3 regions of the Dokdonella koreensis DS-123 genome follow, and region 2 is predicted to be linked to each of the others. Evidence: predicted binding sites of a transcription regulator. Region 2 holds the regulator's gene; each other region holds the start of a gene.
The links. The regulator HrcA, encoded in region 2, represses chaperone genes, less so after heat shock. The targets are predictions, from matches to a motif close to TTNGCACTCNNNNNNNNNGAGTGCNAA.

Region 1 (10,580 bases), 1.5 Mb from region 2:
ACCAGCGCCGGGCCGGCAGTGCCGTCGGCCAGGCGGTCGCGGAAGACGTAGCCGGGCGCACCGACCCGCTGCAGCCGGCGCTGGGCCTCCAGCACCGTGGCATTGCCCGGGTCGAACGCCAGCGCACGCTCGTACAGCGCGGCGGCACCGGCCTTGTCCCAGGCATCGACCAGCGGGCGGGCTTCCTCGACCAGCCGGTCGGCCTCGCGGCCGCGGCGTGCGCGGATGGCCGCGGCGACTTCCGTGCCTTCCTCGCCGGCCGCCACGGCCACTTCGGCCGCCTTGTCCAGGTGCGCGGCGAACTCCGGGCTGTTGCCGGCCTGGTAGGCGCTTTCGGCCAGCTCCAGGTACGCGCGCGCGACCTGGACGATGCCTTCGCGGGCCGGCCGCGTGCGCGGGTTGATCTTCAACGCCAACTGGAAGCGCTCCAGCGCGTTGCGCTCGGGCGGCAGGGTCAGCCGCTGCGCCGCGAGATCGGCCCGTCCGAGACGGACCAGTTCGACCACCGGGTCGACGACGGTCGGCACCTGGCGCAGATCCAGCGGTGCGATCGGCCGGCCGTCGGCATCGAGCCGCGGGTCGGAGAGGAAGTCCGGCTCGGATGGCGGCACGACCGGCGGTGCATCGATCGCCGCATCCGCCGCCGGCGGCGCCGGTTCGGCCGGCTCGGCGCCTTCGTTCGTGGCGACGGGGATCGGCGCCGCCGGGGCCGGTGTCCGCGATGACCACACGCCGTAGCCGACACCACCGATCAGCAGCAGGCCGAAGGCGGCGATGACGAGCGGGAGCCAGCTGCCCGGCGCCGTTTCCTCGGCGGCCGGTAGCGGCCGTTCCGGTGCGGCGGATGGGGGCGGCGGTGTCGCGACGCGGAGGTTGGTCTCGTTGGTGCCCGTGGCAGCCGGCGGTACGGCGGCCCGTGCCGGCACGACCGCCGCGGCGCGCTGGGCCGGGGCCGGTACCGCGGCCGGGCCGGCTGTCGTCGGGATGTCGACCGAGGCCAGTGCCGCCAGCAGCGCTTCGGCGCTCTGGAAGCGCTTATTGGGATCGGTGGCCATTGCCTTGTCGATCAGCGACTGCCAATGCGCCCGCTCGGGCGGCAGCCGCGGAATCGGCGACTTGGCATCGCCGGCCTCGCTCGGCGAGCGGCCGCTCAGGCCGAAGAACGCCACGGCACCCAGGCTGAAGATGTCCGAGCGCGCGTCGGGCGCATCGCCGCGCGCCACCTCGGGACTGGCGTAGCCGTCGGCCGAAGGCGGCGCCGTATCGGTGTCGGCGGCCAGCTTGCGCCGTGCGGCCAGCAGGCCGAAGTCGCTGAGGATCGCCGTGTCGTTGGGATCGAACAGGATGTTGCTCGGGCTGATGCCGCCGTGCACGTGGCGGCGCCGGTGGATGTAGCCGAGCGCGCGCGCGATGCTCTCGAGGATGCGCCGCAGCTCGCGCTCGTCCAGGCCGCGCCGGACGCGGCTGGCCAGGTTTCCGCCGGACAGGTACTGCATCGCGTAGTACGGCGCCGGCTCGAGCCCGATGTCGTAGACCTGGACCACGTTGGGGTGGGCGAGCGAGGCGAGCATGCGCGCCGACTGCAGGAACTGCTCGCTGATGTCCGGGTCGGCGGCCGGGCCGGGCGACAGGATCTTGAGCGCCACGTCGCGCTCCAGCGACGTCTGCGTCGCCAGCCTGACGCTGGCCAGCCGGCCCGAGCCGATCTTGTCGACCGGTCGATAGTCGGGGATGTCGATCGTCGCCATGTCCGGATCAGCGCACCCCCGGGATGGGGAGGGTGCCCACGCGCCCCTGATTCTGATAGGGGGATTCTAGCGAAATCGGCACCGCGCGCCGTGACCGGCTGCCGGCTGCGTGCATTTGCCGGTCGGATCGGTCCTTGCAAGGGCGCACCGGCGTCTCCACACTCGGGCGATGCTGGCCCAATGGATTCCCCTGCTTCTCATCGGCGCCGCGATCGCGCTGTGGCTGCGCGCGCTCAAGGCGCGCGAGCGTGCCGGCGCCCTCGCGCGCGACCTGTGCCGCCGTGCCGGCGTGCAGCTGCTCGACCAGACCGTCGCGCTGCGCCGCCTGGGCTGGACCCGTGTCGACGGCCGCCTGCGGCTCAAGCGCCGCTACGGCTTCGAGGTCAGTACCGACGGGCACAACCGGCATCCGGGCCATCTCGACCTGCTCGGCGACGCGCTGCAGACCTGGAGCATCCCGATGCCGCAACAGGCGTCGGCCTTGACCGATCGGGTCGATCCGCCGCTGCCGCTAGGCGCGGCCGGCCGCCGCGTCCCGCCGCTGACCCTCATCGACGGCGGTGTGGAAACGCGCCGCCTGGCGGTGGAAGCGCAGCGTCAGCAGTACGGCGGCCATGCTGAGACCGGCGATCAGGCCGATCCACATGCCGCGCGCACCGAACCCGCCGGGGAAGGTCAGCCACCAGCCGACCGGCATGCCGACGCCCCAGTACGCTAGCAGCGTGATGACCATCGGCGTGCGCGTGTCCTTGAGACCGCGCAGCGCGCCGTTGGCGGCCACCTGGATGCCGTCGGACAACTGGAACATGCCGGCCAGCACCAGCAGCTGCGCGGCGAGCGCGATCACCACCGCATCGCGGGTATAGAGCGCGGCGATGGCGTGCGGGAAGCCGAAGAAGATGCCGGCCGAGACGCACTGGATCGCCAGCGTCAGCGCGAAGCCGGCCAGGCCCGCCATCTTCACGCCTTCGCCGTCGTTGCGGCCGACCGCGTGACCGACCCGCACGGTGGTCGCCATGGCGATGCCGAGCGGAATCATGAAGGCGCAGGAGGCGACGTTGATCGCCACCTGGTGGCTGGCGACCACGTCGGCGCCGAGGCGTCCGATGATCAGCGCGACGGCGACGAACAGGCTCGCTTCCATGAATACGGTGACGCCCATCGGCGCACCGATCCGCAGCAGTTCGCCGATCGCGCGCGGGTTGGGCCGTTCCCTGCGCCCGAACGGCTGCAGGTGCCGGTACGCCGGGTGATGCGCGATGTAGCACAGCATGCACAGCATCTGTACCCACAGCGCGAGCGCGGTGGCGATGCCGGCACCGGCCGCGCCCAGCGCCGGCAGTCCCAATCGGCCGTACATCAGCACATAGCCGACCGGCGCCAGCAAGGCCGGGCCGAGCAGGCCGAAGTACATCGTCGGCCGCGTCAGGCCGATGCCTTCGCTGAGACCGCGCAATGCGAAGTACAGGGCCATCGCCGGCGCGCCGAAGGCGATCGCGTGCAGGAAATGGCGTACGTCGGTGGCCAGCACCGGGTCGACGCCGATCAGGTCGAACAACAAGGGGCCGCCGAACGCCGTCGCCAGCCCGAGCACGACGCCCATGCTGCCGGCCAGCCACAGCGCCTGGCGCAGCAGGGCGCCGATCGCGCCGTGCCGGCCCGCGCCGTGCAGCTGTGCCACCGACGGCGGTACCGCCATCATCACGCCGAGCGACAGCACCAGCGTCAGCGACCAGATGCTGGTGCCGACCGCCACCGCGGCCAGCGTGCGCGCATTGAGATGGCCCGCCAGCACCGTGTCGATCACGTTCATGCCGACAGCCGACAGCTGGCCGAGCACCAGCGGTCCGGCCAGGCGCAGCGTGTCCTTCAGCTCGCGCCCCAGGCGCTGCCGGTCGAGGAAAGGGTGGCGGGTCATCGCGACTGGGCGCAGCAGGGTATTCCGGTCCGCCAGTCTACCAGCGCCCTCGGCGGCGTCCGCTTCAGCCGCGGATACAGAGTGTTTCCCGGCGCGCATGCGGCCGCTACCGGGCCCCCGATCGCGAACAAAAACCGGTATCGTCCGCAGCCTGGCGAGCGGCGTCGCCGATCGGGGAGCGCGAAGTTTCGGTATGAGCAGCGGCGCGGAAGATCCTCTGGAACCGGCCAAGGCAGCGGCCCTTCGGGACGCCGGCAGCGCGCGCGTGCCGGCAGTGCTGGACGTGCCGGTGGCCGAGCCGGTTGCGCCGGCGCCCACCTTCCCGTCCTGCGGCAATTGCGGCGAGCCGATGTACGGCAGCTACTGCTACCGCTGCGGCCAGCCCGAGAAGGGCATGATCCGCAGCCTGCGCGAAGTGGGGTCGGACTTGGCCGACATCGTCTTCAACGTCGATTCGCGCATCTTCCGTTCGATATTCGACCTGTACTTCCGTCCCGGCTTCCTGACGACCGAGTACTGTGCCGGCCGGCGCGTTCGCTACGTCACGCCGTTCCGGCTGTTCTTCGTGCTGTGCGTGCTGTCGATCTTCGCGGTGCAGGTCGCATTGGAGGACCAGTTCGTCAACAGCGCCATCGTGGTGGCCGACGACGATCGGCCGCCGCCGGTTACCGATACCGCCACCGGCCAGGCCGCGGCGCCGCCCGCGGCGCCGCCGGATTCGTCCGCACCCGGGAAGGGAGGACCGGGGAAGGCCGGGTCGGACAAGGCGGGAACGGACAAGGCGGGAACGGACAAGGCGGGAACGGACAAGGCGGGAACGGACAAGGCGGGAACGGACAAGGCGGGAACGAAGGACGGGGAGAACGACGCGACGGCAATGGAGCGGGTGTTCAACGCGGTCTTCAGCTTCAACGGTCAGCCCTGGGATGCGAAGACCAATCCGGTCGAAGTCACCTGGCTGCCGCAGGCCGCCAACCGGCGCATCAACGTCGCCCTCGGGCACATGCTCGAGAACACGCGCATGGCCGCCCGCAAGCCGGCCCTATTGGGCACCGCGATGTTCTCGGTGCTGCCGCAGACGCTGTTCGTGCTGATGCCGCTGTTCGCGGTGCTGCTGAAGATCGTCTACATCTTCAAGCGCCGCCTCTATATGGAGCACCTGATGGTGGCGCTGCACAGCCACGCCTTCATCTTCCTCTCGCTGCTGGTCCTGATCCTGCTCTACGCGCTGCGCGACGCGGCGATCGGCCTGCCGGGGGTCAGCACGCCGATCGGCTGGCTGATCGTCGCCGCCTGGGTCTGGCTGCCGCTGTACCTGCTGCTGATGCAGAAGCGCGTCTACCGGCAAGGCTGGATCATGGGCGTGCTGGCCTACGGCGTGATCGGCATGTGCTACTCGTTCCTGCTGTCGCTGGGCCTGGTGGCCGCCCTGGTCGTCGGCATGGCCGTGGCCTGAGCTCCGAAGGCGCAGCCGGAGGTGTTGTCAAGTCTTTTGTGCACAGGCAGCACGGGGCCGCGGCGACCGCCCGCGAATGTCACGCGGCCGTCATCGTTGGTCCGAGCTTGTTTCCCAAGCACCTGTTTGTATTGATGTATTTCAGATTGGTTAAAGATTCGCCAAGGTGGCGCGCGGCGCGCCGCTGTGCGCTCCGCTCCCTGCTCCCGACCGTTGGTCCACAGACTTATCCACAACGCTTGTGGATAAGCGGCAAATGCCCGGTGTGGCAGCCACTTGGCGTCAGTTTCCGTGAGCGAGGGTGAGAAGGTCCCGCTAAGCCCTGCCGCTCGCCGGTGCGGCGGATAGACTTGCCCGATGTCCGATGATCTTCCGGCAGCCCCGCAGGCGATCGTTCGCGTCGCGGTTCCGGTACCCCTCGCCCAGGCCTTCGACTACGCGGTTCCCGCCGGCGTTCCGATCCCGGCGCGCGGCTGCCGGGTGCGTGTCCCGTTCGGTCGCCGCGATACGGTCGGCGTCGTGGTCGGCCATGCCGAGGCCGCCGCCGTCGCCCCGGGCCGGCTCAAGCCGATCGGGGAGGTCCTCGACCCGGCGCCGTGGCTGACCGAGGAACTGCTCGGCAGCCTCGAATGGGCGTCGCGCTACTACCACCACCCGCTCGGCGAGGTCCTGGAGGCGGCGCTGCCGCAGGCCCTGCGCAGTGCGCGGACGCCGCCCACCGAGGATGAGGAAGTGTGGTTCCTCGAGGACGCCGGCCGCCAGGCGCGCGAGAATCCCGGGCGCCGGCGTGGCACCCGCCCCGACCGCCTGCTCGACCAGCTCGCCGAAGGCGCCGTCGCGGCGGCCCTGCTCGACCTGCGCCTGCCCGGCTGGCGGGCAGCGGCGCGCAGCCTGCGCCAGCGCGGCTGGGTCGGCTGCCGTCGCGTGCCGGTCGCCAGTGCGCCGCCGCGGCCGAGCCCCGGGCCACCCCTCAACACCGAGCAGGCCGCCGTGGTCGCCGCGGTGGCGGCCGAGCCGGACCGCTTCGTGCCGATCCTGCTCCACGGTGTCACCGGCAGCGGCAAGACCGAGGTCTACCTGGACCTGATCGGCAGCTGCATCGCGCGCGGCCGGCAGGCCCTGGTGCTGGTGCCGGAGATCGCGCTGACGCCGCAGATGCTGCGGCGGTTCCGCGAGCGGCTGGGCGTCACGATCGCGGTCCTGCACTCGGGCCTGGGCGAGGTCGAGCGTGCACGCGCCTGGCTGGCGGCCGCGCGCGGCGACGCACCGGTGGTGCTGGGAACGCGTTCGGCGGTCTTCGTGCCGCTGCCGCGGCCGGGCCTGCTGGTCGTGGACGAGGAACACGACACTTCGTACAAGCAGCAGGAAGGCTTCCGCTACCACGCGCGCGACCTGGCCCTGGTGCGCGCCAAGGCCTTGCAGGTACCGGTCGTGCTCGGATCGGCCACGCCGTCGCTCGAATCGCTGGCCAATGCCGAGGCGGGCCGTTACCGGCACCTGCACCTGCGGCAGCGCGCCGGCAGCGCGCGGCCGCCGGACCTGCACATCGTGGACCTGCGCCGGCAGCCGCTGCAGCACGGGCTGGCGGAGCCGGCGCTGGCGGCCATCCGCGCCTGCCTCGATCGCGGCGAACAGGCGCTGGTCTTCCGCAACCGCCGCGGCTACGCACCGGTGCTGCAATGCCGGGACTGCGGCTGGAGCGCGCAGTGCCGGCGCTGCGACCGGCCGATGACGCTGCATCGCGGGCGTTCCCGGCTGATCTGCCACCACTGCGGCGCGGAGCAGCCGGTGCCGCCGGGGTGTCCGGCCTGCGGCGGGCTGGCGATCGTGCCGCAGGGACACGGCACCGAACGCCTGGAAGACGTGCTGCGCGCGCGCTTCCCGGACGTGCCGATCGTGCGGATCGACCGCGACACCACACGCAGCCGGCGCGCGCGCGATGCCTTGCTCGACGGCCTCGCCGACGAGGCGCCGCGCATCCTGGTCGGCACGCAGATCCTCGCCAAAGGGCATGACCTGGCGCGGTTGAGCCTGGTCGTGCTGGTCAGCATCGACGAGGGCCTGTTCAGTGTGGACTTCCGCGCCGGCGAGCGCCTCGGCCAGCTGATCGTCCAGGTGGCCGGCCGCGCCGGCCGTGCATCGCGGCCCGGCCAGGTCTGGTTGCAGACCCATCATCCGGATCACCCGCTGCTGGCGACCTTGCGCGGCGGCGGCTATCGCGCGCTGGCGCAGGCCCTGCTGGAGGAGCGGCGGCAGGCACAACTGCCACCGTACGGCTATCTGGCCTTGCTGCGTGCCGAGGCGGAGGACCCGGCGCTCCTGGAGCAGTTCCTGTCCGCCGCCTGCCGCGTACGGCCGGCACCGGAGGGCGTCCGCCTGCAGGGGCCGCTGTCGGCACCGATGCCGCGGCGGGCCGGCGCGCATCGCGGCCAGGTCATCGTCGAGGCCGACGAGCGCGGGCCGCTGCAGGGCTACCTGACGTCATGGCTGCCGCAGGTCGCCGCGCTTCCGGGCGGGCGGCAGCTGCGCTGGTCGATCGACGTCGATCCGATCGACCTGTTCTGAAGCCGGCAGTCGGTTCCCGAAAACGACGACGGCCCCGTCGAGGGGCCGTCGTGACTACGGGGAATACGCGGCTCAGGCGACGAACAGCGTGCGCATCTTCTTCATCGCATTGGCCTCGATCTGGCGGATGCGCTCGGCCGAAACGCCGTACTCGTCCGCCAGCTCCTGCAGCGTCGCCTTGTCGCCGTCGCGCAGCCAGCGGCGCTGGATGATGTCGCGCGAGCGGGTGTCGAGTTTCTCCAGGCCGCGATGCAGCGTGTCGAGGCTCGATTCCTCTTCCGATTCGCTTTCGACGGCGCTGTACGGATCGGCGCTGTGGTCGATCAGGAACATCGCCGGCGACGGCTTGGCGTCCTCGTCATCATCGGTCGGCGCATCGAACGCGATGTCCTTGCCGGACAGGCGCGCTTCCATCTCCAGCACCGTGGCCGCCGGCACGCCGAGCTCGCGGGCGACCGTGTTGACCTCTTCGGCGTTCATCCAGCCCAGGCGCTTCTTCGACTTGCGCAGATTGAAGAACAGCTTGCGCTGCGCCTTGGTGGTCGCGATCTTGACGATGCGCCAGTTGCGCAGGATGAACTCGTGCATCTCGGCACGGATCCAGTGCACCGCGAAGGACACCAGGCGCACGCCCTGGTCCGGGTCGAAGCGCTTGACCGCCTTCATCAGGCCGATGTTGCCTTCCTGGATCAGGTCGCCCAGCTGCAGTCCGTAGCCGGAATAGCCGCGGGCGACATGGACGACGAAGCGCAGGTGCGACATCACCAGCTGCTTGGCCGCGTCGAGGTCGTCGGCTTCGATGAAACGGCGGGCCAGCGACTGCTCGTCGTCCTGGCTCAGCATTGGAAAACGGTGAACCGCCGATACATAGGCATCGAGGCTGCCGATCGCACTCGGAACCGGCAGGTTCGAGATCGGCAAGGCGCTGGCGACCACGGCATTGCTCATGAGGGTGTTCTCCTGATCGATGGCGAATTAGCACTCTTGTTATGGGAGTGCTAACAGTGCCGGAAGTTCCCCCGAAGGGTGACGACCGGCGGCCTTTTCTGAACTGACCGGTATACTACACCCGAATTCGTGAATCGGCCGTTATTTCTCTGGTGCGCCTGCGTGAACAATCGGCGCGCCGGGCCGCCGGATCAGATCGCCAGCTGGTCGGCCGGCGGCAGCCGCCAGTCGATCGGCGCCTGGCCATGCTGCTGCAAGTACTCGTTTGTACGAGAGAAATGGCCGCAGCCGATGAAGCCGCGGTGCGCCGAAAGCGGCGAGGGGTGGGGCGCCTTCAGGACGCGGTGGCGGCGTCCGTCGATCAGCTTGCCCTTGGCCTGGGCATAGCTGCCCCAGAGCAGGAAGACCAGGTTCTCGCGCTCGCGGTTGAGCGCGTCCACGCAGGCGTCGGTGAAGCCCTCCCAGCCCTTGCCCTGGTGCGAACCGGCCTGGCCGCGCTCCACGGTGAGGACGGCGTTGAGCAGCAGCACGCCCTGGCGGGCCCAGGGGATCAGGCAGCCGTGGTCCGGCCGGGCGATGCCCAGGTCGCGCTCGATCTCCTTGAAGATGTTCTCCAGCGACGGCGGTACCGCCACGCCGGGCAGCACCGAGAAGCACAGGCCGTGCGCCTGGCGCGGCCCGTGATACGGGTCCTGGCCGAGGATCACCACCTTGACCGCGTCGAACGGCGTCGTATCGAGCGCGGCGAAGATCTGCGAGCCGGGCGGGTAGATCACCTTGCCGGCCTGCTTCTCCTCGCGCAGAAACCGGCTGAGCGCGATCATCTCCGGGCGCTCGAACCAGGCGCCCACCCGCTGCTTCCAGCTGGGCTCCAGTTTGACCCGGGAGGCAGCGTCGCCGTCGGTCGGTGCATTCATGCGTCGGTGCCTCGATGGTGTCTGCGCAGGTGCTGGCTGACGCGCAGCTGGAACTGCAGCTTGGTCACCAGCAGGCGTTCGTCGATGGGCTTGCTGACCAGGTCGTTGGCGCCGGCGCGCAGCAGCAGGGTCTGGCTGCGCGGGTTGTCGTCGCCGGTCATCACCAGCACCGGCAGCAGGCCCTTGCCGAAGCCGCCGCCGGTGCGGATGCGGTCGAGCAGGTCGCCGCCGGTCAGGGCGCCCTTGAGGCTGACGTCGGTCAGCACCAGGTCCACCGGCGGCAGGCCGTCGGGATCGCGCTCGTTCTCGACGATCGCGATCGCCTCCTCGGCGCTGACCACGTGGCGCACCGACAGGCCGTGCCGGTCGAGGATGCGCGAGGTCGCCAGCGCCACCACGCGGCTGTCCTCGACGTAGAGCACGCGGCCGGCTATGCGCTCGACCGGGTGCACGTAGCCGCGGATGAAGGTGGCCAGCGCCTGGAAGCCGAGCGACTTGTCGAAGTAGTCGGTCACGTCGTCGCCGAGCGTGCGCGCGGTCAGGCGCTCCTGTGCCGAGCCGGACACGACCACGATCGGGATGTAGGCCTGCGGCGTCTGCTCGCGGATGTGGCGCGCCAGTTCGGCGCCGTCCATGTCGGGCAGGCGCAGGGCGGTGGTCACGAAGTCGAAACTGCCGTCCTGCAGCTCGGCCAGGGCGTCCCGGCCGCTGCCGCAGGCGACCACCGTCACATCCGGCAGCTCGGCCTGCAGCACCTGCTCGATCAGGCGGCGCGCGACGCGCGAACCGTCCACGACGAGCACCCGCGGCCGCAGGCCGATCTCGCCGAGCGCGGTCATGCCGTCCTTCCCAGCTGGTGCGTGCTGGCGATCCAGGCGCCGATCCAGCCCAGCGCCGCGCCGCCGGCGACGGTCGCCAGCGCGGCCAGCGGCGCCAGGCCGCGGAACGTCACGTGGCCGCCGTAGCTGGCGATCAGATGGTCGAGCGGGCCGCCCAGGGCGATGCGCACGCCGAGGACCGCGACGATC
Region 2 (10,580 bases):
GTGGATCATCACGATCGGCACGTTCGGCATCGGCATCTTCCTGACGCTGCCGCTCGGCCTGGTGCTGCTGGCGGTCTGGATCGTGCTGACGATCGTCGCCGCGATCAACGCCAACAACGGCCAGACGTACCGCTATCCGCTGACGCTGCGCCTGATCAAGTAAGCCCCGGCCGGGGCCGGCGTCGCCGGCTCCGGCGCGATCAGCCGGCCTGGCGCGCGCTGTCGAGCATCTGCCGTGCGTGCGCCAGCGTCTGGCGCGTGATCTCGATGCCGCCGAGCATGCGCGCGACCTCGTCGCGGCGCGCGCCTTCGTCGAGGCCCTCGATGCGGACGGTCGTCGACGCCGCGTCGCTGGACTTGGCCACGCGCAGGTGCTGGTGTCCCTGGGCCGCGACCTGCGGCAGGTGCGTCACGCACAGCACCTGGCAGCGTGCGGCCAGGCGGCGCAGCTTCTGGCCGACGATCTCCGCCACCGCGCCGCCGACACCCGAATCGACCTCGTCGAAGACCATCGTGCCGGTCGCGTCGGCGCCGAGCGCGGCGACCTCGATCGCCAGGCCGATCCGCGACAGCTCGCCGCCGGAGGCGACCTTGCGCAGCGGGCGCGGCGGCTGGCCGGGATTGGTACTGACCAGGAACTCGCAGCGCTCGCGGCCGGCGGCGGCCGGTTCGGCGCCGTCGTCGGGTTCGAGCGCGGCCTCGAAGCGGCCGGCCATGCCCAGTTCGGTCATCAGGGCGGTGACGGCCTCGCCGAGCCGGGCGGCAGTCGCCGCGCGGGCGCCGGAGAGCACCGTGGCCGCCGCGGCATAGCCGGTCTCGACCCGCGCGGCTTCGGCGCGCAGGCGCTCCAGCTCGGTGCCGGCGCCGCGCAGGGTTTCCAGTTCCTCGCGCAACGTGTCGGCGAGGGCCTTGAGTTCGCCCATCGGACGGCGGTGCTTGCGCGAAAGCTCGTGCAGCCGGGCGAGCTGCGCCTCGGTCTCGGCGAGGCGCTCCGGATCGAGGTCCAGCGCGTCCTGGTAGCGCGCCAGCGTGTCGCCGGCCTCGTCGACCTGGATGCGCGCCGCCTCGAGCAGCTCGACCAGCGCGGCCAGGCGCGGGTCCAGTTCGGCCAGGCGCTGGCTGTCGGCATGGGTGCGCGCGACCAGGCGCGCCAGCGCGAACTCGCCGTCGCCGTCGAGGCGCTCGGCCAGGCCCGCGCAGCCCTGCACCAACTGGCCGGCATTGGCGAGGCGGCGGTGGGTATCCTCCAGCGCGGCGAACGCGTCGGCGTCGAGCGCATGCCGCTCCAGCTCGTCCACCTGGTGCGCCAGCCACTCGATCCGCTCGCCGTGGTCGGCGCCGCCGGTCAGCGTGGCGATGCGGCCCTGCACCGTGCGCCAGGCCTGCGCCAGGCGCGCCACCTCGCCGCGTGCGTCGGCGTGGCCGCCGAAGGTATCGAGCAGGTCGAGCTGGGCGCCGCGATCGAGCAGGGTCTGGTGCTCGTGCTGGCCGTGGATCTCGATCAGGCGCTCGCCGAGCGCCTTGAGCTGGGTCAGCGCCACCGGCCGCCCGTTGATCCAGGCGCGCGAGCTGCCTTCGCTGCGGATCACGCGCCGCAGCTGGCAGGCGCCTTCGTCGTCGAGGTCCTCCTCGCGCAGCCAGGCGAGCAAGTCGGCGCGGTCGCCGATCGCGAACCGGGCCGAAAGCTCGGCCCGGTCGCAGCCGTGGCGGACCATGCCGCTGTCGCCGCGGCCGCCGGCCAGCAGCAGCAGGGCATCGACGATCAGCGACTTGCCGGCACCGGTCTCGCCGGTCACGACGGTCAGGCCCTGGCCGAACGTGATCTCGGCGTTCTGGACGATCGCGAAATCCTTGACGTACAGGGTTTCCAGCATGGCGCAGGGCTTGGGCGTGACGGTGGCGGCGGGTAGCGGATTATCGTTGCCGGCGATGGCAATGAACAGGACGCTAGCGCGATCGCGTCGCACCGGCTGATACGCGCCGGCCGGGGCGACGGGGCCGGCCGGGCCGACGCGGAAGGGGGTGGCCCTTGAACCGGGGGCAGCCGCTTGTTAGCGTGCAGGCCGCCGGTTGACCGGTTTTCCGCTGGTTCGATGAACGCCCCGCCAGTCCATCCGCTCGACGCCCGCGCCCGGCACCTGCTGCGCACGCTGATCTCGCACTACATCAGCGACGGCCAGCCGGTCGGCTCGCGCACGCTCGCCAAGTCCTCGGGCCTGGACGTCAGTCCGGCGACGATCCGCAACGTGCTGGCGGACCTGGAGGAGGTCGGCCTGGTCGCGGCGCCGCATACCTCGGCCGGCCGCGTGCCGACCGCGCAGGGCTACCGCGTGTTCGTCGACAGCCTGCTGGAGATGCAGCCGCCCGACGAGGAGCAGCTGGCGCAGCTGCGGCGCGAGCTGCCGACCGACGCGGCGACGCCGGACCTGCTCAACAGCGCCACCTCGCTGCTGTCGGAGATGACCCACTTCGTCGGCGTGGTCAGCGTGCCGCGGCGCGAGGAGTTCCCGTTCCGCCACATCGATTTCGTCATGCTCGATCCCGGCCGGCTGCTGGTGATCCTGGTGTTCACCGACGGCCAGGTGCAGAACCGCGTCGTCAGCACGCAGCGGTCCTACGGCGCCGGCGAGCTCGAGCAGATCGCCAACTTCCTCAACAGCCAGTTCGCCGGCATGCGCATCGACGACATCCGCGCCCGGCTGCTGCGCGAGATGCGCGAGGAGGGCGTGCGCCTGAACCGGCTGCTCAGCGCAGCGGTGGACGTGGCCGCCCAGGCGTTCCAGGCCAGCACCGACAGCGACATGCTGGTCTCCGGCCAGACCCGCCTGATGGGCCGGCAGGACCAGGGCGACATCGACCGCCTGCGCGAGCTGTTCGAGGCGTTCCAGCGCAAGCGCGACCTGCTGCAGCTGCTGGAGCGCTGCGCCCGGGCCGAGGGCGTGCGCCTGTTCATCGGCGAGGAATCGGGTTTCGCGGCGCTCGACGGCTTCTCGCTGGTCACGGCGCCGTATGGCGTCCACGGCCGGATCCTGGGCGTGCTCGGCGTGATCGGCCCGACGCGCATGGCCTACGAGCGGGTGATCCCGATGGTCCAGGCCACCGCCCAGATCATCTCCGGAACCTTGAACCGCGCGCAGCCGGCACAATAAGTGCCCGACAATCGAATACTTGCCTCCGGCACATCGGGCCGGCGGCGTTTTTTTGACAGGTGGAGAGCCATGATGGAAAGCACCGATCCAGCCGGCAGCCGGCCGCCCGAGGGCACGTCCTCGCCGTCGGACGAAGGCATCGCCGATCTCGATCGCCTCACCGCGCAGCTGGCCGAGGCCGAGCGCAACCTCGCCGACATGCGCGATACCGTGCTGCGCGAGCGTGCCGAGATCGAGAACCAGCGCCGCCGCCTCCAGCGTGACCTGGAGCAGGCGCGGCGTTTCGCCAACGAGAAGCTCCTGGCCGACCTGCTGCCGGTGCTCGACAACCTCGAGCGCGGCCTGGCGGCGCCCGGCACCGACTACGCGGCCCTGCGCGGCGGCGTCGAGCTGACGCTGCGCGAGCTCACGAAGGTGGTCGAGACCAACGGCCTGAAGGTGATCGATCCGGTCGGCTCGGCATTCGATCCGGAGCAGCACCAGGCGATGCAGATGGTCGCGTCGGCCGAGCATCCGGCCGGTGCGGTCGTGGCCGTCTTCCAGAAGGGCTATATCCTCAACGACCGGCTGCTGCGGCCGGCCCTGGTGACGGTGGCCAAGGCGGACGACTGAGGCGAGGGGAACGCCGGCGCCGCAGCGCGCCGGTGTCGTCGTTCATGGGGAGGACCATTCCGGCTGCCGCTCGTGCACTCGGAAGTTCAGAAAATCGCCCCGATAATCGCGTCCCCACTTTCGATCCGTGCCTGCCGCAAGCGGCGGGATTGAATGGGAAAACGCTTGAAAGCGGGGTGCAGACCCCCAGATTCTGCGCCAGCAACGGTCACAGCGACCGAAACCACTTCGCGGGAGAGAGTAGACAGTCATGGGCAAGATCATCGGTATCGACCTCGGCACCACCAATTCGTGTGTCGCGGTCATGGAAGGCACGACGGCGCGCGTCATCGAGAACTCCGAGGGCGATCGCACGACACCGTCGGTGGTCGCCTTCAAGGACAACGAGGTCGTCGTCGGCGCGACTGCCAAGCGGCAGGCGGTGACCAATCCCAAGAACACCTTCTACGCCGTCAAGCGGCTGGTCGGCCGCAAGTTCACCGACGCCGAGGTGCAGAAGGACATCGGCATCGTGCCGTACAAGATCGTCGCGCACGACAACGGTGACGCCTGGATCGAGACCGCCGACGGCAGGAAGATGGCGCCGCCGGAAATCTCGGCGAAGGTGCTGATGAAGATGAAGAAGACCGCCGAGGACTTCCTCGGCGAGCCGGTCACCGAGGCCGTCATCACGGTGCCCGCCTACTTCAACGACAGCCAGCGCCAGGCGACCAAGGATGCCGGCCGCATCGCCGGCCTCGACGTCAAGCGCATCATCAACGAGCCCACCGCGGCCGCGCTGGCCTACGGCCTCGACAAGAAGGGCGGCGACCGCAAGATCGCCGTCTACGACCTCGGCGGCGGCACGTTCGACGTGTCGATCATCGAGATCGCCGAGGTCGACGGCGAGCGTCAGTTCGAGGTGCTGGCCACCAACGGCGACACCTTCCTCGGCGGCGAGGACTTCGACAAGCGCGTCATCGACTACCTCGTCGAGGAGTTCAAGAAGGACCAGGGCGTCGACCTCAAGAACGATCCGCTCGCGCTGCAGCGCCTGAAGGACGCGGCCGAGCGCGCGAAGATCGAGCTGTCGACCTCGCACCAGACCGAGGTCAACCTGCCGTACGTCACGGCCGATGCCTCCGGTCCCAAGCACCTCAACATCAAGCTCACGCGCGCCAAGCTCGAGGCGCTGGTCGAGGACCTGGTCAAGCGCACGATCGAGCCGTGCCGCATCGCGCTCAACGATGCGGGCCTGCGCGTGTCCGACGTCAGCGAGGTCATCCTCGTCGGCGGCCAGACGCGCATGCCCAAGGTGCAGGAGGCGGTCAAGGACTTCTTCGGCAAGGAGCCGCGCAAGGACGTCAACCCGGACGAGGCCGTCGCCGTCGGCGCGGCGATCCAGGGCGGCGTGCTCGGCGGCACCGTCAAGGACGTGCTGCTGCTCGACGTGACGCCGCTGTCGCTCGGCATCGAGACGCTCGGTGGCGTGTTCACCAAGCTGATCGAGAAGAACACCACGATCCCGACCAAGGCCTCGCAGACGTTCTCGACCGCCGAGGACAACCAGAGTGCGGTCACCGTGCACGTGCTGCAGGGCGAACGCGAGCAGGCGCGCTTCAACAAGTCGCTGGCGAAGTTCGACCTCGCCGGCATCGACAACGCGCCGCGCGGCATGCCGCAGATCGAGGTCACGTTCGACATCGACGCCAACGGCATCCTGCACGTGTCGGCCAAGGACAAGAAGACCAACAAGGAGCAGCGCGTCGAGATCAAGGCCGGTTCGGGCCTGTCCGACGATGAGATCCAGCGCATGGTCAGCGACGCCGAGGCCAACAAGGAAGAGGACCGCAAGTTCCACGAGCTGGTCGGTGCCCGCAACAAGGCCGACCAGCTGGTCCACGCCACGCGCGACGCGCTCAAGGAGCACGGCGGCAAGCTCGCCGGCGGCCAGATCGGACCGATCGAGGAAGCGCTGTCGGAGCTGGAGAAGGTCATGAAGAGCGACGACAAGGCGCAGATCGAGGCCCGCACCAGCCGGCTCGAGGAAGTGGCCCAGTCGCTGTATGCGGCGGCCGCGGCCGGTCCGCAGCAGGCCGATGCCGGCGCCCAGGCGGGCGGCGGTTCGGCGGCCGGTGGCGACGACGTCGTCGACGCCGAGTTCACCGAGGTCAAGGACGACAAGAAGTAAGACGCCAGACGAGAGAGAACGGAGCCGGCCTGCCGGCTCCGTTTTCTTTTCCGACCCACCCGACCCCGACGTCTTGCGCCGACCATGAGCAAACGCGACTACTACGACATCCTCGGCGCCGAACGCTCGGCGTCGGAGGACGACATCAAGAAGGCCTTCCGGCGGCTGGCGATGAAATGCCACCCGGACCGCTGCCCGGACGACCCGGCCGCGCAGGAACGCTTCAAGGAGGCCAAGGAGGCCTACGACGTGCTGTCCGACGCGCGCAAGCGCGCGCTCTACGACCAGCACGGCCATGCCGCGTTCGAGGGCGGCATGGGCAACGGCGGCGGCTTCCGCGGCGATGTCGGCGACATCTTCGGCGACATCTTCTCGGACATCTTCGGCATGGGCGGCGGCCGCGGCGGCCCGCGGCGCGGTTCGGACCTGCGCTACATGCTGGAGCTGGACCTGGAGGAAGCCGTCTTCGGGATCGAGAAATCGATCGACGTGCCGACCCTGGTCGAATGCGCCACCTGCACCGGCTCCGGCTCGGCCGACGGCAAGACCGTCAGCTGCGGCACCTGCCGCGGCCACGGCCGCGTGCGTATGCAGAACGGCATCTTCTCGGTGCAGCAGACCTGCCCGCACTGCGGCGGCAGCGGCAAGACGGTCGCCAATCCCTGCCGCGACTGCCGCGGCGAGGGCCGCGTGCACGACGAGCGCACGCTCTCGGTCCGCATCCCGGCCGGCGTCGACAACGGCGATCGCATCCGGCTGACCGGGCAGGGCGAGGCCGGTCCGGCCGGCACCGTGCCCGGCGACCTCTACGTGGAAGTGCGCGTGCGCGAGCACGCCGTGTTCCAGCGCGACGGCGACGACCTGCATTGCGAGGTGCCGATCCGCTTCGCCCAGGCCGCACTCGGGGCCGAGCTCAAGGTGCCGACGCTGGGCGGCGAGGCGGCGATCGCGATTCCGGCCGAGACCCAGAGCGGCAAGCTGTTCCGGCTGCGCGGCAAGGGCGTCAAGTCGGTCCGCAGCGGACGCACCGGCGACCTGATCTGCCGCGTCGTCGTCGAGACGCCGGTCCGGCTGACGCGCGACCAGCGCGAGCTGCTCGAGCGGTTCGAGGCGACGTTCCAGGGCGAGGACGCCGCGGCGCATTCCCCGCGCAACAGCTCCTGGCTCGACAACGTCAAGCAGTTCTGGGATCGGGTGACGTCCTGACCCGTGGCATCGGCGCCGCCGGGAGCGTGTCTCCCGGCGCGCGCCCGGCCCTCGCGGGCTTGCCGGAGCGCCGCCGCGATCGGTTAGCATCGCCGCCATGACCGTTGCCCCCGAACCGATTTCCGTTGCCGTCTTCGGCGCCGCCGGCCGCATGGGCGAAGCGCTGCTGCGGGTGATCCGCGACGCGCCGCGCGCACGCCTGGCCGCTGCCCTGGTCCGCGACGGTTCGCCGCTTGCCGGCCAGCCGGTTCCCGCTCACCTGCTCGCCGGCGGTACCGGTGCCGCCTACGCGGCCGCGCCCTTCGCTCCGGCGCAGGTACTGATCGACTTCGCCGGGCCGCAGGGCTTCGATGCCGCGCTGGCGCTGGCGCTGCGCACCGGCACGGCGCTGGTCAGCGGCTCGACCGGCCTGGACGCGCGCCAGCAGGCAGCGCTCGCGGCGGCGGCCGAACGGATTCCCGTGTTGTGGAGCGCCAATTTCAGCCTCGGCGTCGCGCTGCTGCTGCATCTGGTCCGCCAGGCTGCCGCCGCGCTGCCGGACTGGGACTGCGAGATCGTCGAGGCGCATCATCGCCACAAGCGCGACGCGCCGTCCGGAACCGCGCTGTCGCTCGGCCATGCCGCCGCCGCAGGGCGCGGTGTCGACCTGGACCGGGTAGCGACCACATCCGCGCGTGAGGGCGAGCGCCGCGATGGTGCGATCGGGTTCGCGGTCGTGCGCGGCGGCGACGTCGTCGGTGAGCACACGGTCGCCTTCTACGGCGCCGGCGAGCGCGTGGAACTGGGGCATCGCGCGACCGATCGCGACATCTTCGCGCGTGGCGCGGTGCGGGCCGCGCTCTGGTTGGCGCGCCGGTCGCCCGGCCGCTACGCGCTGCAGGACGTGCTCGGCGGCTGAGGCATCGGCACGCTGCGCCGCGTCAGCGCGGTGCGGCGGTTTCCGCGACCTGCCGCTGCGTTTCCAGGCCCCGATGATGGCGGGCCAGCAGGCCGCCGGTCAGGCCCCAGACCAGCGAGATCACCGCGCCGATCACGGCGGCCAGCGCCGGATGGCTGGCGATCAGGTCGATGAAGGCCTTGACCCAGGCGCTCAGCGCATCGGCACCGCGGTAGACCACGGTGTCGATGAAGTTCTTGGCCTTGTACTTGGCTTCCGGCGATACCGTCGTGAAGAGCATCTCGCGGCCCGGCCGGACCAGGGCGTACTCGCCGGCGCGGCGCACCACCATCACCACGGCGAACACCGCGAATACCGGCGCCACCGCCATCCACAGGAAGCCGAACGCGACCACCACCGGCACCGCGACCAGCAGCACCCCCACGCCCAGGCGCTGGGCGATGCGGCCGGTGAAGAACACCTGCGTCAGGATCGCCAGCGATTGCACGACGATGTCGAGGATGCCGAACACGCGCGTCTGGTCGGCCCGGTCCGGAAAGGCCTCCTTCACCAGGTGTGCCTGCTCGAAGTAGAGGAAGGTGTTGACGCTGGCCAGCAGCAGCACGAACACCGCGATGCCGATCAGGTACGGCGACTTCAGCACGGCCGTGGCGCCGGCGAGCGGGCTGCCGCCGAGCGGCCGCCGGCGCGCGGTCGCCTCCTCGGCCTGCAGCGGGTGCCGGTCGCGCCAGCGCTGCAGCTGCGCGGCGGCCACGATCGCGCCGGCCAGCAGCACGGCCGACAGGCACAGCAGGCCGGCATGGCCGATCACGCCGACCAGCAGCGTACTCAGCACCGGCCCGGCTAGGCCACCCAGGCTCGCGCCGCCCGCCATCATCGCGAACAGGCGCTTGGCCTGCGCGGTGGAGAACAGGTCGGCCAGCACGCTCCAGGCCAGCGAGATCACCAGCAGGTTGAACACCGACAGCCAGACGTAGAAGACGCGCGCGGCCCAGACGTTGTCCGGGTCGAGCCGGAAACCGATCGCGAACGCGACGAGGTTCAGCGTGAAGAAGCCGTAGGTCCAGGGCAGGATCTGCCGCCGCGGCACGCGTGCGGCCAGCCAGCCGAAGAACGGCAGCACCACCAGCGAGCTGACGAAGGTGGCCGTGAACAGCCATTGCAGGTTCTCGATGCCGCCGGCGATACCCATCGTCTCGCGTACCGGCCGCAGCATGAAATAGCTCGCGAACAGCAGGAAGAACACGGCGACCCCGGCGGCGACGCCGCCTGCTTCGCCGTCACGGACATCGAAGAGCCGCGCAAGGAGGCGGGTGGGCGGCGAGGCGTGTGGCGTCATGAGGGGCCTGTCGGAAGGACGATCGCGGACCGGTGCGCGCACGGCGCAGCAGTGTCACGGCGGACGCGATAAGCGCCGCCTCCCGCAGCATCTACCGAAGCCGGATCGCCCGGACAAGGCCGAAAAGGACGAAGCGGGCCTGGTCCGGACGATCTGCGCAGTGACTGCACCGAACGGCGGAGGCTCAGCCGATCAGCGTGATCAGGTCCTCGCGCTGCGCCTGTGTCAGGGTCGGGCCGTCACCCGCCTTGAGGTTGTCGCTCTGGCGGTCGGGCTTGCCGGTCGCCGGGATGACGACGGTGACGGCCGGGTGGCTGAGCGCGAACTTCAGGAACGCCTGCGCCCACGAGCCGATGCCCGCCTCGGCCGCCCAGGCCGGCAGCGGCTTGTCCTTGACGCGGGCGAACAGCTTGCCGTCGTCGAAGGCGCGATTGATCATCACCGCCACGCCCAGCTCCTGCGCCACCGGGAACACGGTCTTCTCGGCGCCGCGCGTGCTGACCGAGTAATTGATCTGCAGGAAATCCGGCCGCGTCGCCTTGACCACCTCGACCAGCGCGTCCTGGCCGCTTTCCAGGTAGTGGGTCAGTCCGCTGTAGCGCACCTTGCCTTCGGCCTTCAGCTGCTTGATCACCTCGAACTGGGTCTTCCAGTCGCCGAGGTTGTGGACCGCGAGCAGGGCCACCTTGTCGGTCTTCAGGCGTCCGAGCGAGGCGGAGAACTGCGCCAGGCCCGCTTCGCGCCCGTTGACGCCGGACAGCTTGGTCGCCAGCCAGGCCTTGCCGGTGAGGCCGAGCTCGGCGAGCAGGTCGCCCATGACGGTCTCGGCCGTGCCGTAGCTCGGCGCGGTGTCGATCACGGTGCCGCCGCCGGCAAAGAAGCGGCGCAGCACCTCGCGCAGCGGGTCGCGCTCGGCCGGCGTCTCGCCGACCTGGAAGCTGCCCGACGTGCCCATGCCGATCACGGGCAGCGCTTCGCCGCTGGAAGGGATCTTGCGCGTCTGCATCGGCGCGGTCGCCGGCTGCGCCCAGGCGAGGCCCGGCGGCAACAGGCCGGCGGCGGCCGCCGCCGCCGATACGGTCAGGAACTGGCGTCGTGTGGTCATGGAGGTTTCCTCGTTCGGACGGGAACCCCGGAGTTTTCGTCGCCGGCGCCGGCCTCGTGTGAAGATTGCGTTCAATGGCCGCGATCGGGCGCGGAAGAACC
Region 3 (10,580 bases), 2.2 Mb from region 2:
CGTGCTCAACCACGAGGAGGAACTGCTCGCGTCCACGACGCCGATCGACGCGCCGCGTTACAGCGTGCTCGCGCTGGCCGACCCGCATACGGGGCCGTCCGGCCCCGGGACCGACCGGCGCGCCGGCTGCCGGCGGCCCTGGCCGCCGCTGCCGGGCGCGCGCCGTGAAGCGGCCCGCCTGCAAGCCCTGGTGGCCGCCAGCGAGGCGGCACCGATGCTGGCCCTCGTCGGCGCCGCCGCCAGTGAGGCCGCCTTTCGAAACGCGGCGCCGCACGCGGCCATCGTCCATCTGGCCACGCACGGCACGGACGCCGCACCGGCGCCGGACTGCCGGGACGCTACCGGCCACCGCGGCGTCGGCTTCGTCGCCGAAGCGCCGCCGGCCGCCACGACGGCAGCCGCGCTGGTCCTCGCCGCGCCGGCGCCGGACAGCGGCAACCCCGACGACGGCCTGCTGGGCGGCCTGGAGATCGCCGCACTCGACCTGCACCGGGTGCGCTGGGCCGTGCTGGCCGCCTGCACGACCGCCGCCGGTCCCACGCGCCACTACGAGGGCCTCGACGGACTCGCGCGCGCCTTCCGCATCGCCGGTGCCGGCACCGTCATCGTCAGCCTGTGGCCGGTCGACGACACGGCCACGGCAGCCTGGAGCGAAGCGCTGTACCGGGCACGCTTCCAATCGCAGGCCGATACCACGCAGGCCATGCGCAGCGCCCAGCGGCAGGTGCTCGCCACGCGCAAGGCGGCAGGCTTGAGCACGCATCCGTTCTACTGGGCCGGCTTCCTGGCGCTCGGCGACTGGCGCTGACCGATGGTCGCGCCGGCACGGCCGGCGAGCGGTGCGGTTCCAGCGCCTGCATCCGCCGGACGCCCCGCAAAAAAAGGGTTCTTCGCCCATTTGCGGGGTCATTCGGCTTTTGGCTCCTGCTTTGGCTCCTGCTTTGGATTTTGCCCTTGGCTTTTTCGCCCTAAAGCAAGCCGAGCATCGCAGGGCGGCGAGGCCGCAGAGGCGCCCCGTGTCTGAGCGAAGCGAGTTGGGGCGCCGTGCCTCGTCGTCCGAGAAGCACAGGGGACCGAGCCGGCGCAGCCGGATCGGCTTGCGCCGGGCAAAGGGCTTTTGGTTCCTTTTGGCCCGTCAAAAGGGACTCGGCCGCGCAGCGGACGAAAGCTCTTGATCTTGCTCCTGCTTTGCTCCGTGCCGGCAATCCCTCAAAAGCCACGGCGGAAGATCAAAGCAAGAGCTTCCGCACGCTGCGCGCGCGGGTCACTTTTGTCTTGGCAAAAGTAACCAAAACCGTCGTCGCCGGCGCGAGCCGGCACGGCTGCGCCGCGCCGGTCCCCTGCGCTTCTCGGCCGGCCAGGCACGCTGCCCCAACTCGCTTCGCTCAGACACGGGGCAGCTCTTCGGCCTGGCCGACCTGCGATGCTCGGCTCGCTTTAGGCGCCAACAGCCAACAGCCAGAGCAGCAGCGAGAGCAGCAGCGAGAGCAGCAGCGAGAGCAGCAGCGAGAGCAGCAGCGAGAGCAGCAGCGAGAGCAGCAGCGAGAGCAGCAGCGACTGCGACGAAAGGGAGAGCTGATTGATTCCCGCCAATGAGCGAAGAAAGCCCATAAAAAAGGCCCCGCCGAAGCGGGGCCTTTTCGTGACGCTGCCGGGAGGCGAAGGATCAGAAATCCATGCCGCCCATGCCACCCATGCCACCGCCCGCCGGGCCGTGGCTGTGGGCTTCTTCCTTCTTCGGCGCTTCGGCGACCATCGCCTCGGTCGTGATGACCAGGCCGGCGATCGACGCGGCGTTCTGCAGCGCGGTGCGCGTGACCTTGGTCGGGTCCAGGATGCCCATCTCGACCATGTCGCCGTACTCGCCGGTCGCGGCGTTGTAGCCGAAGTTGCCCTTGCCGTCGGCGACCTTGTTGAGGATCACGCTGGGCTCTTCGCCGGCGTTGGTGACGATCTCGCGCAGCGGCGCTTCCATCGCGCGCTTGGCGATCTGGATGCCGTGGGTCTGCTCCTCGTTGTCACCCTTGAGCTTGGTCAGGGCCGCCAGCGAGCGGATCAGCGCCACGCCACCGCCCGGGACCACGCCTTCCTCGACCGCCGCACGCGTGGCGTGCAGGGCGTCTTCGACGCGCGCCTTCTTTTCCTTCATTTCCACTTCCGTCGCCGCACCGACCTTGATGACGGCCACGCCGCCGGCCAGCTTGGCCACGCGCTCCTGCAGCTTCTCGCGGTCGTAGTCCGAGGAGGTCTCCTCGATCTGCGCCTTGATCTGCTTGATGCGCGACTGGATCGCGGCGGCTTCGCCGGCGCCGTCGATGATCGTGGTGTTCTCCTTTGTGATCACGACCTTCTTGGCCTTGCCCAGGTCCTTGAGCGTCGCCTTCTCCAGCTGCAGACCGACTTCCTCGGAGATCACCTGGCCACCGGTCAGGATGGCCATGTCCTCCAGCATCGCCTTGCGGCGGTCGCCGAAGCCCGGCGCCTTGACGGCCGCGACCTTGACGATGCCGCGGATCGTGTTGACGACCAGGGTCGCCAGCGCCTCACCCTCGACTTCCTCGGCGACGATCAGCAGCGGCTTGCCGGCCTTGGCGACGCCCTCGAGCACCGGCAGGAGCTCACGGACGTTGGAGATCTTCTTGTCGTACAGCAGCACGAACGGGTCTTCCAGCTCGACCTGCTGGCTCTGCTGGTTGTTGATGAAGTACGGCGACAGGTAGCCGCGGTCGAACTGCATGCCCTCGACGACGTCGAGTTCGTTGTCCAGGCCCGAGCCTTCCTCGACCGTGATGACGCCTTCCTTGCCGACCTTGTCCATCGCTTCGGCGATCAGCTTGCCGATCAGCTCGTCGCCGTTGGCCGAGATCGTGCCGACCTGGGCGATCGACTTGGAGTCGGCCGACGGCTTGCTGAGCTTCTTGAGCTCCTCGACGGCCGCGATGACGGCCTTGTCGATGCCGCGCTTGAGGTCCATCGGGTTCATGCCGGCGGCGACGGCCTTGAGGCCCTCGCGGATCAGCGCCTGCGCGAGGACGGTCGCGGTGGTGGTGCCGTCACCGGCGACGTCGGAGGTCTTGGAAGCGACTTCCTTGACCATCTGCGCGCCCATGTTCTCGAACTTGTCGGCCAGCTCGATCTCCTTGGCGACGGACACGCCGTCCTTGGTGATCGTCGGCGAACCGAAGCTCTTCTCGAGCACGACGTTGCGGCCCTTCGGGCCCAGCGTCGCCTTCACGGCATTGGCGAGGGTGTTGACGCCGCGCAGGATGCGCGCGCGGGCGTCTTCGGCGAAACGGATGTCTTTGGCTGCCATGGAACGGATTCCTTCGATGGATTGCTGCTAGGTGGGGAGGGATGCTCGATCAGCGGCGCGCGGCGCCGGCTTACTCGATCACCGCCAGGATGTCTTCTTCGCGCATGACCAGCAGGTCTTCGCCGTCGACCTTGACCTCGGTGCCCGAGTACTTGCCGAACAGGACCTTGTCGCCGGTCTTGACCGCGATCGGACGGACCTTGCCGTCTTCGAGGATCTTGCCGTTACCGGCGGCGATGACTTCGCCGCGGCTGGGCTTTTCGGCGGCGCTGTCGGGGATGACGATGCCGCCGGCCGAGACCTTCTCTTCTTCCAGGCGCTTGATGATCACGCGATCGTGCAGGGGACGAAGTGCCATGGGTGCTTCCTTCAACAGGTGGGGTGGAAAGATAAAGGATTGATTTAGTTACGATTGGGCAAGCGTTGTTAGCACTTGACCTAAGTGAGTGCCAATTCTAGCGGCGCGTCAACCGTAACGGAAGCCGCACCGGCTGGCTGCCATCTGGAGGCGTGCCGATCCGCTTCAAGGCCCGCGCCCGTCCTTTACCTGCGCCGGCGAGGGGCCGCGCCGTTGCGCGCCTTGTGAACCGGCGCCACGCACCTGTCACGGCCGGGACGCTAGAGTGGCGCTTTCGGCGCCTTCGCGAGGGGGTGCCCGTTGCTGGGGATTTCCGTCATGTGCTCACGTTCCGGCGCCGCGCGCGCCCTGATCTGGCTGCTCCTGCTGACCGGCAGCGGCGGGCTGTCCGCCCAGTCCATCGGCCTGGTCGGCGGCACGCCGGCCACCGAGACGTTCGATACGCTGGCATCGAGCGGCACCGGCTCGACCCTGCCGGCCGGCTGGCATTTCCTCGAGACCGGCAACAACGCCAACGGCACCTATGCCGCCGACGACGGCACGGCCAACGCCGGCAATACCTACAGCTACGGGGCGGCCGGCAGCGGCGAGCGCGCCCTGGGCCTGCTGCGCTCCGGCTCGCTGGTGCCGACGATCGGCGCGCACCTGCGCAACGACTCCGGCGCGGCGCTGGCCGAGGTCGCCGTCGCCTACACCGGCGAGCAGTGGCGCCTCGGGGCGGCCGGTCGGCCGGACCGCCTGCAGTTCCAGTACAGCGTGAACGCGACCGCGCTCGGCAACGGCACCTGGACCGACGTCGCCGCGCTCGACTTCATCGCGCCGGTCACGACCGGCACGCCGCGCGCATTGAACGGCAACCTCGCGGCCAACCGCACGGCGGTGAGCGGCACGATCGGCGGATTGAACCTCGCACCGGGCGCGAGCCTCTGGGTGCGCTGGGTCGACGTCGATGCCAGCGGTGCCGACGACGGCCTGGCCATCGATACCGTCAGCTTCACGGTCGCCGGCGATCCGCCGCCCGACGTGCCGCCGGCCGTGGTCGCCGTCTCGCCCGCCAACGGCGCGACCAACGTCGGCCTCGGCGCCGCCCTCAACGTGACCTTCAGCGAAGAGGTCACGGTGACGGCACCGTGGTTCACGATCCAGTGCACCACCTCGGGCAGCCACACCGCCACGGTCAGCGGCGGTCCCGGCTCGTACGCGCTCGCACCCTCGCCGGCGTTCGCCGCCAACGAGAGCTGCACCTGGACGACCCTCGCCAGTGGCGTGGTCGATCGCGACGGCACGCCGGATGCGCTCGCGTCCGACTACGTCGTCACGTTCACCACCGCCGATCCGGCCACTACGCCGCCGACCGTAGTCTCGACCCAGCCGGCCGACAACGCGGTCAACGTGCCGGCCGCGAGCGACGTCCGCGTGACCTTCAGCGAGGCGGTGACGACCAGCGCCGGCGCGTTCGACCTGGCCTGCGATGCACAGCCGATCGTGCTGGGCGAGACCGGTTCCGGCGCGACCCGCACGCTGACGCCGGCCGTACTGCTGCCCAAGGGCGCGGCCTGCGTGTTCACGATCGACGCCAACGGCGTGCGCAATGCGGCCAACGTCCCGATGGCCGCGTCGGTCACGGTTCGCTTCCGGGTCACCGACGGCTCGCTCACGGGGTACTACGCCAAGGTCAACACCAGCAGTCCCGGCCAGCTGCGCTGCACGCTGCACGCGACGATCCGCGGCCACACCGCCTATCCGTACAGCGGATCGGGCACCAGCACCTGGACGATCCTGGAGACCGCGCAGGCGCATCCGTCGAACCCGGCCCAGGTGCTGGACGTCTACCGCAACCGGCTCTACGCCACCGGCAGCGACCGCGCCGGCACCGGCAGCGGCCTGACCTACAACCGCGAGCACACCTGGCCCAACTCGCTCGGCTTCCCGAGCACGACCGGCAACCTCGGCCGGCCGAACGCGCCCTACACCGACACGCACATGCTCTACCTGTCCGATACCCAGTGGAACGCCGATCGCGGCAACAAGCCGTACGCGAACTGCCCGGCCCAGGCCAACTGCGGCGAGCGCGCGACCGAGGCGAACTTCGGCGTCGGCGGCGGCACCGGCACCTATCCGGGCAACTCCAACTGGGTCAATGCCAGCGCGTTCGAGACCTGGAATCACCGCAAGGGCGATACCGCCCGCGCCATCCTGTACATGGCGATCCGCTACGAGGGCGGCGTCGACCCGGTCAGCGGCCAGAACGAGCCGAACCTGGAGCTGACCGACAACCGCAGCCTGATCGTCGGCACATCCAACTACAACGTGCCGGCCTACATGGGCCTGCTGGCCGACCTGCTGGCCTGGCATGCCGGTGATCCGCCGGACGCCGCGGAGATCGCGCGCAACGAGGTGATCTACACCTTCCAGGGCAACCGCAACCCGTTCATCGACCACCCCGAGTGGGCGACGCGGGCGCTGTTCGAATCGACCACGCCGGCGGTCTGCGAGAGCAATACGCTGATCTTCGCCAACGGCTTCGACGGCCCGGACTGACAGGCCACCGATCCCGCAGCGGGCGCGGCGCGGCGGCATCCGGGGTCGCCGGCGCGCCCCGGTGTCACGGCGCCGGATCTGCGGACTTCGACCGCACGGCCGTACCGGCACGGCCGGGCCCTTCGCGCCGGCCCGGCCCGGACCGGTCGCCTTGGGCAGGGCCGGCCACGCGCGGCGCCGCCCAACCGATTGTTTTCATGCAGGAACACGGCACCCGCCGGCACCGGAGCGCGCGCCGGCAGCCACCGCGCGCTAGGATGCCGGCTGCGTCACGGCGTCGCCGGGGATGGCGCCGGCCTGAACTGATCGTGACAATTGCGGTCGATGATCCGGGCGCGGCCCGGCGCCGGCCGTCACCGGGCGAAGGTCCGGCCGCGCAGGCATACGCGCCGCGGCGCCCTCGCCGCGCCCGTGCCGTCGATCCTTTCTGGAGTACCTGTCGTGTTCCGTTATCTGTTCGCCGGCCTGATCGGCCTCTGCCTTTTTTCATCGCCGGTCCAGGCGCAGGAGCAGGACGGATTGCTGCCGGTCGAGCAGGCGTTCGTCTTTCGCTACACGCTGGCGGCCCCGGGCCGCATCGCCTTGCAGTGGGACGTCGCCCCCGACTACTACCTCTACCGCTCGCGGATCACCGCCAAGACCAGCCAGCCCGGCCTGACCCTGGCCGCGCCGGACCTGCCGCCGGGCATTCCCAAGCACGACGAGTTCTTCGGCGACGTCGAGATCTACCACGGCGCCGTCGAAGGCAGCCTCGCCTATACGCTGACCGACCCGGCCGCCACGGCGATCGAGCTGACCGTCACCGTGCAGGGCTGTCACGAAGTCGAGCCGCTGATCTGCTACCCGCCGCATCCGACCCGGCTGCGCCTGGAGCTGCCGCCGGCCACGGCGACGTCGGCCGCAGCAGTAGGCGGGCTGGCCGGACTCGGCAGCGGCAGTGGCGGCAGCCTGATCGGCCAGGTCACCGGCCAGGACGCGCTGCCCGAGGAAAAGGCCTTCGTGTTCGAGGCGATCGCCTCGGCGCCCGGCGAGATCCTCGCCCGCTGGACGATGCCGGACGGCTACTACCTGTATCGCGACAAGACCGAACTGGCACTGGAAGACGCCGCCGGGATGACGCTCGGCGCGCTGCGCTGGCCGCCGGGCGTGGATCATGTCGACGAGCATTTCGGCAGCGTCGTCGTCTACTACCACCAGGTGGAACTGCCGGTCGCACTGCGCCGCAGCGACGGTGCGGCCGGACCGCTGAAGCTGCGCGCGGCCTTCCAGGGCTGCAAGGAAAACGGCATCTGCTACCCGGTGATGATCCGCACCGTGGACGTCGCCCTGCCGGCGCTGACCGATGCGGAACTGGCCAAGGCCCAGGCCGGCTTCGTTCCGGCCGCCGCCGCACCGGACGCCTCGGCCGCGGACGCCTCGGCCGAGAACGCCCTGCGCAGCACGCCACCGGAGACCGGCACCGGCACATTGGCCGGGGCCCTGCTGCTTGCCCTGCTCGGGGGCCTGGTCCTGAACCTCATGCCCTGCGTGCTGCCGGTGCTCTCGCTGAAGGTGATCGGCCTGGCCCAAAGCGGCGAGAGCCTGACCAAGGCGCGCAGCCACGCACTCTGGTACACGCTCGGCGTGCTGGTGTCGTTCGCCGCGATCGGCCTGCTGGTGATCGCGCTGCGCGCGGCCGGCCAGGCGCTGGGCTGGGGCTTCCAGCTGCAGCAGCCGGCCTTCGTCGCGCTGCTGGTCTACGTGCTGCTCGCCGTGGGCCTGAGCCTGTCGGGCGTGTTCTCGATCGGCAGCGGCCTGGCCGGCACCGGCCAGAACCTCGCCAATCGCTCGGGCCCGGCCGGGGACTTCTTCACCGGCGTCCTCGCCTGCATCGTCGCCAGCCCGTGCACGGCGCCGTTCATGGGGCCGGCGCTGGGTTTCGCGTTCGCCTCTTCTTCGCTGGTCGCCCTGCTGATCTTCCTGGCTCTCGGCCTCGGGCTGGCGCTGCCGTTCCTGATCGTCGGCTTCGTGCCGGCGCTGGCCTCGCGCCTGCCCAAGCCCGGCGCATGGATGGAAACGCTCAAGCAGGTCCTGGCGTTCCCGATGTACCTGACGGCGGTCTGGCTGATCTGGGTGCTGGGCAAGCAGCGCGGCGTCGATGCGATCGGCCTGGTGCTGGCCGGCGCGGTCGTGCTCGCGCTGGGCCTGTGGTGGTTCGAGCGCAGCCGCTGGAGCGGACGTCCGCTGGTGCGGGCCCTCGTCGTGGCCGTGGTGCTGGCGGCCCTGGTGCCGATCGTCGGCATCACGCGCCTGCCGCCGCCGGCCGTCGATGCCGCCGCGATCGAGGCGCAAGGCGCCGTGCCGTACTCGCGCGAGAAGCTGGCCGCGCTGCGCACCGAGGGCCGCACCGTCTTCGTCAACATGACCGCCGACTGGTGCGTGACCTGCAAGGCGAACGAGAAGAACGTGCTCGGCTCGGCGCATTTCCGCGAGCGGCTCGCCGCGGCCAATGCCGTCTACATGAAGGGCGACTGGACCAACGTCGATCCGGAGATCACCGCGTTCCTGCAGGAACACCGCGCGGTCGGCGTGCCGCTGTACGTCGTGTTCCGCGGCCGCGAAGAACCGGGCCGCGTGCTGCCGACCCTGCTGACCGACGCGATCGTCGCCGAGGCGCTGGCGCCGGCCGTGCCCTGACATGGCCGTGCTCGACCGCAATCATGTCCTGATCGTCGCACTGGCGCTCGCCAGCGCCGGTGCCGGCCTGGCGCTCAGCGTCTGGCTGCGGCCGGCCGCGCCCGCCGCACCGGCGGCCGCAGGCGTCGAGGCGCTCGCCGTCGGTGATCGCCGCCTCGATGCCACCCTGCCCGACCGCGACGGCCATCGGCGCCAGCTGTCCGACTGGGACGGCAAGCTCGTCGTGCTCAACTTCTGGGCCAGCTGGTGCGGGCCCTGCCGCGAGGAGATGCCGATGCTCGACGCCGCGCGCAGCCGCCACGCCGCAGCGGGCGTGGAGATCATCGGCGTCGCCGCCGAAGAGGCCGAGCCGGCCCTGGCGTTCCTGCGCGAGCATCCGGTCGCCTACCCGATCCTGATCGATGCGCCCGGTACCGGACCGGATCTCTCGCTGCGCTTCGGCAACACCCGCAGCGTGCTGCCGTTCAACGTACTGATCGGTCGCGACGGCCGCGTGCTGGCGCAGCGCATGGGCAACATGAACGAAGTCGCGTTCGAGGCCTGGCTGGCGCCGCACCTGGCGCCCTGATCACCACGGCGCCGCGTGACGCGCTGCGCACAACCGCGTCGCCGGTGGTTCGCCGGCGGCCCTTCCTGCTAACGTAGCGCGACCGATCGGCACACCGCGGCACGCACGATCCGGCAGGGATACAGGGCCACGATGAACAAACCGCTTTGGGAACCGAGCGACGAGCGCATCGAGCGCGCGAACCTCAACCGCTTCATGCGTTTCGTGCGCGAGCAGACCGGCAACGACGACATCCGCCGCTACGCGCCGCTGTATGACTTCTCGGTGCGCCACCCGGCGCGCTTCTGGCCGCTGGTCTGGGAGTTCTGCGGCATCCGTGCCTCCGGCGACTTCGACCCGGTGCTGGTCGATGCCGAGCAGATGCCGGGCGCGCGCTGGTTTCCCGAGGTGCGGCTCAACGTGGCGCAGAACCTCCTGCGTTTTCGCGACGACCGGCCGGCGCTGGTCGCCTGCGATGCCGCCGGCGCCAGCCACACGCTGAGCTATGCCGCCCTGCACGGCGAGGTCGCCCGGGTGGCGCAGGCATTGGCGCGCGCCGGCGTCGGTGCCGGCGATCGCGTCGCCGCCGCGTTGCCGCCGGGCACCGAGCGCGTGATCGCGCTGCTGGCGACGATCGTCCTCGGCGCGCTCTGGGCGCCGCTGCCGGTGCGCGAGGACGCCCTGCCGGATCCGGCCTACCTGGCCGAGCTGGCGCCGAAGCTGCTGTTCGTCGGTGGCCGAGCGGCCGCCGATCCGTCGCTGCCGGCCGCGCTGCGGCACGCGGCGCCGTCGCTCGCCACGGTGGTCGTGCTGGCGCCACCCGGCCCCCTGGCCGTCACCGATGCCGTCGTCAGCTGGGCCGCGTTCGGCGCCGAGGAGGCACCGGTGCCGGCCTTCGAGCTGCTGCCGTTCGCGCACCCGCTCTACCTGCTGCCGTCGGCCAGCGCCACCGCCGGCATCGTCCACGGCGCCGGCGGCACCTTGATCCAGCACCTCAAGGAACTGGTGCTGCACCTGGACCTGAAGCGCGAGGACCGCATCGTGCTCGCCACCGACGACCTGCCGACCTGGCACTGGCTGGTGTCGGCGCTGGCGGTCGGCGCAACCCTGGTGCTCGACGCGGCGATCGCCGATGCCGCGCCCGA

Region 1: the regulator HrcA is predicted to act here: its motif matches at 8,663-8,689, upstream of rpoH (RNA polymerase sigma factor RpoH).
Region 3: the regulator HrcA is predicted to act here: its motif matches at 3,740-3,766, upstream of groES (co-chaperone GroES).

The regions. Positions count from the first base shown of each region.
Region 1 covers NZ_CP015249.1:3,504,981-3,515,560, reverse strand. Annotated here, with positions in the region: gene I596_RS14320 (bifunctional serine/threonine-protein kinase/formylglycine-generating enzyme family protein) at 1-1,748, opposite strand, end outside; partial or broken gene I596_RS19310 (DUF3301 domain-containing protein) at 1,918-2,148, shown strand; gene I596_RS14310 (MATE family efflux transporter) at 2,260-3,666, opposite strand; gene I596_RS18530 (DUF3667 domain-containing protein) at 3,860-5,122, shown strand; gene I596_RS14300 (primosomal protein N') at 5,480-7,687, shown strand; gene rpoH (RNA polymerase sigma factor RpoH) at 7,760-8,635, opposite strand; gene ung (uracil-DNA glycosylase) at 8,827-9,552, opposite strand; gene I596_RS14285 (response regulator) at 9,549-10,391, opposite strand; gene ftsX (permease-like cell division protein FtsX) at 10,388-10,580, opposite strand, start outside.
Region 2 covers NZ_CP015249.1:1,981,178-1,991,757, forward strand. Annotated here, with positions in the region: gene I596_RS07980 (DUF4870 domain-containing protein) at 1-163, shown strand, start outside; gene recN (DNA repair protein RecN) at 201-1,874, opposite strand; gene hrcA (heat-inducible transcriptional repressor HrcA) at 2,094-3,149, shown strand; gene grpE (nucleotide exchange factor GrpE) at 3,222-3,761, shown strand; gene dnaK (molecular chaperone DnaK) at 4,012-5,931, shown strand; gene dnaJ (molecular chaperone DnaJ) at 6,016-7,137, shown strand; gene dapB (4-hydroxy-tetrahydrodipicolinate reductase) at 7,235-8,035, shown strand; gene I596_RS08015 (NTP/NDP exchange transporter) at 8,058-9,374, opposite strand; gene I596_RS08020 (aldo/keto reductase) at 9,559-10,479, opposite strand.
Region 3 covers NZ_CP015249.1:4,269,585-4,280,164, forward strand. Annotated here, with positions in the region: gene I596_RS17275 (CHAT domain-containing tetratricopeptide repeat protein) at 1-808, shown strand, start outside; gene I596_RS19105 (hypothetical protein) at 1,438-1,593, opposite strand; gene groL (chaperonin GroEL) at 1,667-3,313, opposite strand; gene groES (co-chaperone GroES) at 3,384-3,671, opposite strand; gene I596_RS17290 (endonuclease) at 3,990-6,212, shown strand; gene I596_RS17295 (protein-disulfide reductase DsbD family protein) at 6,654-8,888, shown strand; gene I596_RS17300 (TlpA family protein disulfide reductase) at 8,890-9,456, shown strand; gene I596_RS17305 (AMP-binding protein) at 9,589-10,580, shown strand, end outside.